Regions from separate parts of the Marinomonas sp. G8-14 genome, predicted to be linked through region 2. Evidence: riboswitches for the same ligand, from Rfam matches in the RefSeq annotation. Region 2 holds a riboswitch; the other holds the start of a gene.
The links. A riboswitch is a leader RNA that binds a small molecule or an ion and turns the genes downstream of it on or off. The one in region 2 is predicted to bind thiamine pyrophosphate.
Positions count from the first base shown of each region.

Region 1: it holds a riboswitch for thiamine pyrophosphate, as region 2 does, so the genes downstream of both, thiB (thiamine ABC transporter substrate binding subunit) here and thiC (phosphomethylpyrimidine synthase ThiC) in region 2, are expected to answer to the same signal.

Region 1 is NZ_CM147891.1:2,280,005-2,283,417, forward strand. It holds gene thiP (thiamine/thiamine pyrophosphate ABC transporter permease) at 1-1,463, opposite strand, end outside; gene thiB (thiamine ABC transporter substrate binding subunit) at 1,439-2,272, opposite strand; TPP riboswitch at 2,509-2,625, opposite strand; gene AC0L6V_RS11780 (3-deoxy-D-manno-octulosonic acid transferase) at 2,648-3,413, opposite strand, start outside.
Region 2 is NZ_CM147891.1:819,392-822,804, forward strand. It holds gene AC0L6V_RS04135 (penicillin-binding protein activator) at 1-541, opposite strand, end outside; gene rsmI (16S rRNA (cytidine(1402)-2'-O)-methyltransferase) at 643-1,503, shown strand; TPP riboswitch at 1,578-1,682, shown strand; gene thiC (phosphomethylpyrimidine synthase ThiC) at 1,866-3,413, shown strand, end outside.

The DNA of each region.
Region 1 (3,413 bases), 1.5 Mb from region 2:
AACAAAGCAATCACTCCCATGTCTCCCAAAGACAGTAACAGCGCATAACCTAAAGCTTGAGCCACATTCACGCGAACTAAGGGCCACTCAAGTCGCCACCGCGACCAAGACTGAATACCTAAGCTCAGATAGACATTCCTAAAGCGCCGCTCTTGTTGATACATCACTGGCATTAAAGCGCGCAGCACAAATGGCAACGCCATTACCGCATTCACCCACACGACAATCCAGTAGCTCGACTGCAGCCCCCAACCAATATCTCGTAACGCCAGAAACAGGCCTGTGGCTATTACCAGCCCTGGTACCATTAAGATCATATTACCCAAGTGTTCAATTTTATTTGGTAAAAAAGCCAAATATGGACGCCCCATGCAAAACCGCGCAAGCACAGCAAAGCAGAGACCGAGCACTAAACTCACCAAGGCGGCAGGAAGCGCAATCTGTAATGACACCAACACCGCCCGCCAAAGCGCAGGAGACTGCAAAGTTTCAAAAAATAAAGGCGAAAAAATAGGACCCAAAATAGCCAAAAAAGGTGGAATTACCAGCACAAACACACACAGCAAGGCCATACTATCGGCAAACCTTGCCCAATAAGAATCTTTGAGTGGATAACGAGTCAGCGCCAATAAGCTCACATCTTGGCGATTAACAGGTGCTATACGGTATACAAACAACGCGAAGAGCGAACATATCATCACCTGCAGCAAAGCTAAAAAACTGGCTTTATTGAGGTCAAAATCAAACCTGAGAGCTTGATAAATAGCCACCTCCAAGGTGCTAAACTTAGGCCCACCGCCTAGGCTCAACACCACAGCAAAGCTTGAAAAGCACAACATAAAAATAAGCACAAACGCTCCCGGTAAGACTTTTTTCATGTAATGCCATTCAATCCAACGAAAGGCTGTCCAACGAGAAAAGCCCAACTGCGTAGCCTGACGCCACTGACCTGCAGGAATCAAATCATACCCTTGCAACAAAAGACGCACAGCCAAAGGAATATTGAAAAACACATGCGCCAATAAAATACCAGTTAAACCATACAAGGAAACTTGAATACCCAAAAACTGACTTAACCAACCTGAACGGCCATACACTACGACCAATCCCAAGATGGCCACTATGGTTGGCACCACCATCGACACAGAAAACAACTGCAAGAGTGCAGCTCGCCCATAAAATCGTCGGTGCATAAGACAAGAAGCAACAGGAATGGCAATGAGCAAACTAATACCACTGCTTAGCAGGGCTTGCCATAAAGAAAAACGCACAACTCGCCAAAGATAAGGCTGCTGCAAATAGCCAAACCAAGAGTGTAATTCGCTATAACGCAAAAGAGCCGCCAAGCAGACAACTCCCATCAATAGGAAAAAACCGACGCCTAATAGCGCCGGTAATAATCCTTTCATAGATCGAAAAGACAACGATATAACGCCTGTTATCGCGTCGTGGCGTTTAGCCACTCATCCACCCAAGCGCCACGGTGTTCAGCCACATCTTTTGCGGACAACACTAAGTTTTTACTAGGCTTTAACGCGCTGTCAAAAGCAGCAGGCAAGGTTTCATCCAACTCAATCACTGGTAACATCCAATTTCCAGTCGCTACCGTAGATTGAAAACCTGGCTGAAGGATAAAGTGCATAAACTCTTGCGCCAGAGCAGAATTAGGGGCATTTTTCATCATAGCGGCTACTTCAATCTGAGGATACAGCCCTTCACTGGCCATTGCAGCCCGGTACTTAGTTTCGCCTTCCGCAACAATATGATAAGCAGGGGATGTGGTATAACTCAGTACCAAATCGGCTTCGCCCTTTAAAAACAAACTATAGGCATCAGACCAGCTTTTCGTCACCGTTACCGTATGACCCGCTAAACGCGCCCACGCATCAGCAGCGTCTTCACCGTAAACTGACTTCATCCATAACAATAATCCAAGACCTGGTGTACTGGTTCTCGGATCCTGGTAAATCACTCGCAAATTCTTATTATCCACCACATCCTTCAGACTAGTCGGCGGGTTCTGTAGCGTGTCAGAGTTATAGATAAAAGCAAAGTGGCCTTGATCAAAGGGCACAAAAATTTTATCTGACCAGCCTCCTGGGACAGTAACGTTAGACGTATCGACAGAATGTTCTAGTAATAATCCGCTTTTCTTGGCTGCTTCCATCAAATTCAAATCCAGCCCCAGCAGAACATCTGCTTGCGAAGACCGCCCTTCTAGCTGCACTCGAGACAAAATCCCAACTGAAGAATCTAAGGCGACAAAATTCACCTCACAATCACATGTCTTCTCAAAATTGGCTTTAATCTTTGGACACGCCCCCAATCCGAAGCAAACGAATCGTAGGTATATACATTAAGGGTATCTTTAGCCAACATCAGGGGCGAGAAAATAACGCCACAACTGACGATGGCAGCCGAAAAAAGAGTTTTAAATGAAAATGTATTCAAGGTGTCGCTCCTAAAAATAAGTGAGCGGCGTACAGGAGAAACGGCAAGATACGATTGCTTAGCTTGCTACCTCAATTCCTACGCCAGCATGATCTGGATCAGGTTCAGTGGGTTAGCGGTCAATCCGCTTCTCAGCTCTAGCCTTTAACAACCAAAGCACCCCATGAGATAAAGAGTCATTATTGTAAAGAGTCGTTCAGCGGAAGTCTATTTCCGTAAGCACTCGCGTCACAGCCCCTTGATTTTTTTCGGCAAAACGCAACGCAGTCTGCCCAAGTCGATAACGTTGTGACGACTGCCCAGCAAGATCCACCACCACACTTTCTAATTGCGCTTCATCGTGACAACGAACAGCACCATTCACTTGTAAAAGCTGTTCTGTGATGTCCAAAAAATTAAACGTATAAGGCCCCACCAAAACAGCCTTACCCAGCAGAGCAGGCTCAATCGGATTGTGCCCTCCTCGTTTAATCAGACTTCCGCCAACAAAGGCTAAGTCGGCAGCCTGATAATAATACATCAGCTCCCCCATCGAATCGCCAATCACAACATCGAAGTCAGACCATTGATCTGGTGGTATTTGACTACGAAGAGCGACCCGCTCAAAAGACTGTTTGGCCAAGGCATACACCGCCTCAAACCGTTCAGGATGACGAGGGACGAGCAACAACAACGCATTAGAAAATTTCTGCATAAGGGTTTTATGGATACGCAATAGCGCTTCATCTTCCCCTTGATGAGTGCTCCCGCCTACCCAAACAAACCGCGAACCAAGTCGACGACGCCAATTCGCCTGCATCACTTCAGGAGGAACAACCAGATCAAATTTAATGCTGCCAGTTACCAAGACTTTTTTTGCCCCTAACGCTTCAAAACGCAAAGCATCAGCTTGAGCGTGAGCCAAGAAACAATCAGGCAGCGCAAACAAAGGACGCGAAACAAAAGGAAACTTCTGATAACGC
Region 2 (3,413 bases):
GGGGTTGTTGTCTTTTATAAAGCTCATCAATCTCATTTTGAGTGAGATTCTGTACAGCCATCCAAAGTCGAGTTTGGTTCTCTTCGACTTCGTTAAGTGGCAAGTTGTAGGTTAATTCCATACGCAGCAAAACGACGTCAAACCAGTTGCCGAAATATTCTAATATGGTGGCTTTGGTTTGTTTCAATTTGTTTTGGTTATCAGGGTAACTGGCAAGAGCCAACTGATTTGCTTGCGCTAAATAATTTAATGCTTCTAGAGAGTCATCTAAATTAGACGCTGCTAAAGCGGCTAATAGATAGGCGTCAAACTGGATAGGTGAATTCACTGACAGAACTTTGTTTTCTAAGGTATCAATGGCGTTTAGAAAATCACCTTGTTCATAGTCCGTTTTGGCTGAGTTATAAGCGTTCGCTAATGCACCTGACACCCCCGCCCCTTTAAAAGGATGGTAAATGCTTGGCGGCAACGTTCTATCTTGCATAGCACCGTTTTCAGTGTATTGAGCGCCGTTTTGCTGTGATTCCGTGTTTAAATTCATGGAATTACAGGCGCTCAGAAGAAAAGAACATAGAGTTAATGATATGATGCGATAATTAATGAGGCTCATAAGCTTACAAAATGACAAATAAAAGAGGCAACATGTTACCACATAGTTCTGATGATGCGAGAGGGTCGTTATACATAGTTGCAACCCCAATTGGTAATCTAGATGATTTTAGCAAAAGAGCAGAGCAAATTTTACGTGATGTAGACTATATTGCGGCGGAAGATACGCGACACACTCGCCGTTTATTGAACCATTTTGCCATTGAGGCGAAATTATTTTCCATTCATGACCACAATGAAAAAGACAAAGCCGATTATGTTGCCAGTTTGTTAGATGACGGTAAAAACGTGGCTTTGGTTTCAGATGCTGGTACGCCATTGATCTCTGATCCTGGTTATCATGTCGTACATGCATTACGTGAAAAAGGCCATAAAGTTGTGCCTATTCCTGGAGCTTGTGCTTTGGTTGCTGCTCTATGTGCTTCTGGGTTACCAACCGACCAATTCTTTTTTGCGGGTTTTGTGCCAGCTAAGTCGAAAGGGCGTTGCGACTTATTTGAATCTTGGAAGAAGCAGGCTGGCACGGTCGTATTTTATGAATCTACACACCGTGTTTATGACTCCATAACGGACGTGCAAAAAGTCTACGGTGATGACGCGCAATTGGTATTAGCTCGTGAAGTAACCAAAACCTTCGAGACGTTTTTGTCGGGTACGGCGTCTGAGATTCTTGCTAAGTTTGATGCCGATGCCAACCAAATGCGTGGTGAGTTTGTTGTTATGCTGAGTTTCACGCAAGAAAGCGGTAACGAAGCCGAGTTAGAAGCGAAGCGTATTCTTACTATTTTGTTGGAAGATTTACCGGTTAAGCAGGCGGCCGCTATGGCGGCCAAATTAACCGGTGAAAAGAAAAATTATCTCTACAAAATGGCACTGGAAATGCAAAGCGAATAGTTTTTGGATTTTTTCTGGTAAACACTCACAAAAAGCATGGGTGTTTACATTCCGATAAGACTGGGTATACTCCACTCTACTTGTCGGAGTGCCATTTGGCTGAGATCGCATCATTAAATGCGGGATCCGCAGAACCTGATCGGGCTAATACCCGCGTAGGAAACAAGAAAGTCTCCATTTTTCTTTTCTGCATCGAATGAACTCCTGATTTTTATGGAACCGATGCGGTCATATCATTTAAAGCGTCCTTTCTACTAAAATTCAGGGTTCATGTTTTGCAATCAACGCCTGTAGTGCGTTAATCGTTGTGAAGCAGCACCCCAGACAAGCCATTCTCCATTTTAATAATAAGGGAAGCGCTTATGTCTACTAGTAATGAGTTACATCGAAGCTCAGCGAATTTATCTAAAAAGCAATCTCGTGAAGAGTCACGCCAAGCGGCGAAATCCTTTATCGAGTCATTGCAGGCCAAACCTTTTCCTGCGTCCGAGCGCATTTATTTAACAGGCTCTGACGACTCCATCCGCGTTCCTATGCGTAAGATCAATCTGACCGATACCCCAATTGGATCGGATCCTGACAACTTAACCTTCGGTCTCAATGAAGCGATTTATGTATACGACTGTTCTGGTCCTTATGCGGATCCACAAGAAAACATAGATGTGTATCGTGGCTTGGCGCCCATGCGTGAGTCTTGGATCGAAAAGCGCGGCGACACGGAAGTATTACCAAGTGTGTCTTCTCAGTTTGCTCAATCTCGTCTGGAGAACGCGGCGCTGGACGAATTACGCTTTAAGGCCTTACCTAAAGTACGTAAAGCTCGCCAAGGTAAGTGTGTGACGCAAATGCATTACGCACGTCAAGGCATTGTTACACCAGAGATGGAATACATTGCACTGCGTGAAAACCAAAATATTGACGCTATTAACAGTGAATTACTGCTAAGACAGCATCCAGGTCAAAGCTTTGGCGCGAACCTACAAACCCGTATTACCCCCGAGTTTGTTCGTGACGAAGTCGCTCGAGGTCGCGCTATTATCCCCAATAACATCAATCACCCTGAATCCGAGCCAATGATCATTGGCCGTAACTTCTTGGTGAAGGTCAATGCCAATATTGGTAACTCAGCCGTGACGTCGTCTATCGAAGAGGAAGTAGAAAAACTGGTCTGGTCGACCCGTTGGGGCGCAGATACCGTGATGGATTTATCGACGGGTAAAAATATTCACGAAACCCGCGAGTGGATCTTGCGTAACTCGCCGGTTCCTATTGGTACCGTCCCCATCTATCAAGCCTTGGAGAAAGTGGATGGCGTGGCTGAAAATCTAAATTGGGACATTTTTCGCGATACCTTGATTGAGCAAGCAGAGCAGGGGGTCGACTATTTCACTATTCACGCGGGTGTGTTGTTGCGCTACGTGCCGATGACCGCCAAACGTCTTACTGGCATCGTGTCTCGTGGAGGTTCCATCATGGCGAAATGGTGTTTGGCGCACCACAAAGAGAGTTTTCTTTATGAGCGCTTCCGTGAAATTTGTGCGTTGTGTGCGGAATACGATGTGGCTTTGTCGCTTGGTGATGGCTTGCGTCCGGGGTCTATTATGGACGCCAATGACGAAGCGCAAATGTCGGAGCTTCGCACCTTGGGCGAATTGACAAAAATTGCTTGGGAATACGATGTACAGGTGATGATTGAAGGTCCTGGTCACGTCCCCATGCAATTGATCGAAGAGAATATGACAGAGCAATTAAAGCATTGTCACGAAGCACCATTTTATACTTTGGGGCCTCTAACCCAAGACATTGCACCAGGGTATGATCACATTACCTCTGGCATTGGTGCCGCGCAAATTGGTTGGTACGGTTGCGCTATGTTGTGTTACGTGACGCCAAAAGAACATCTTGGTTTA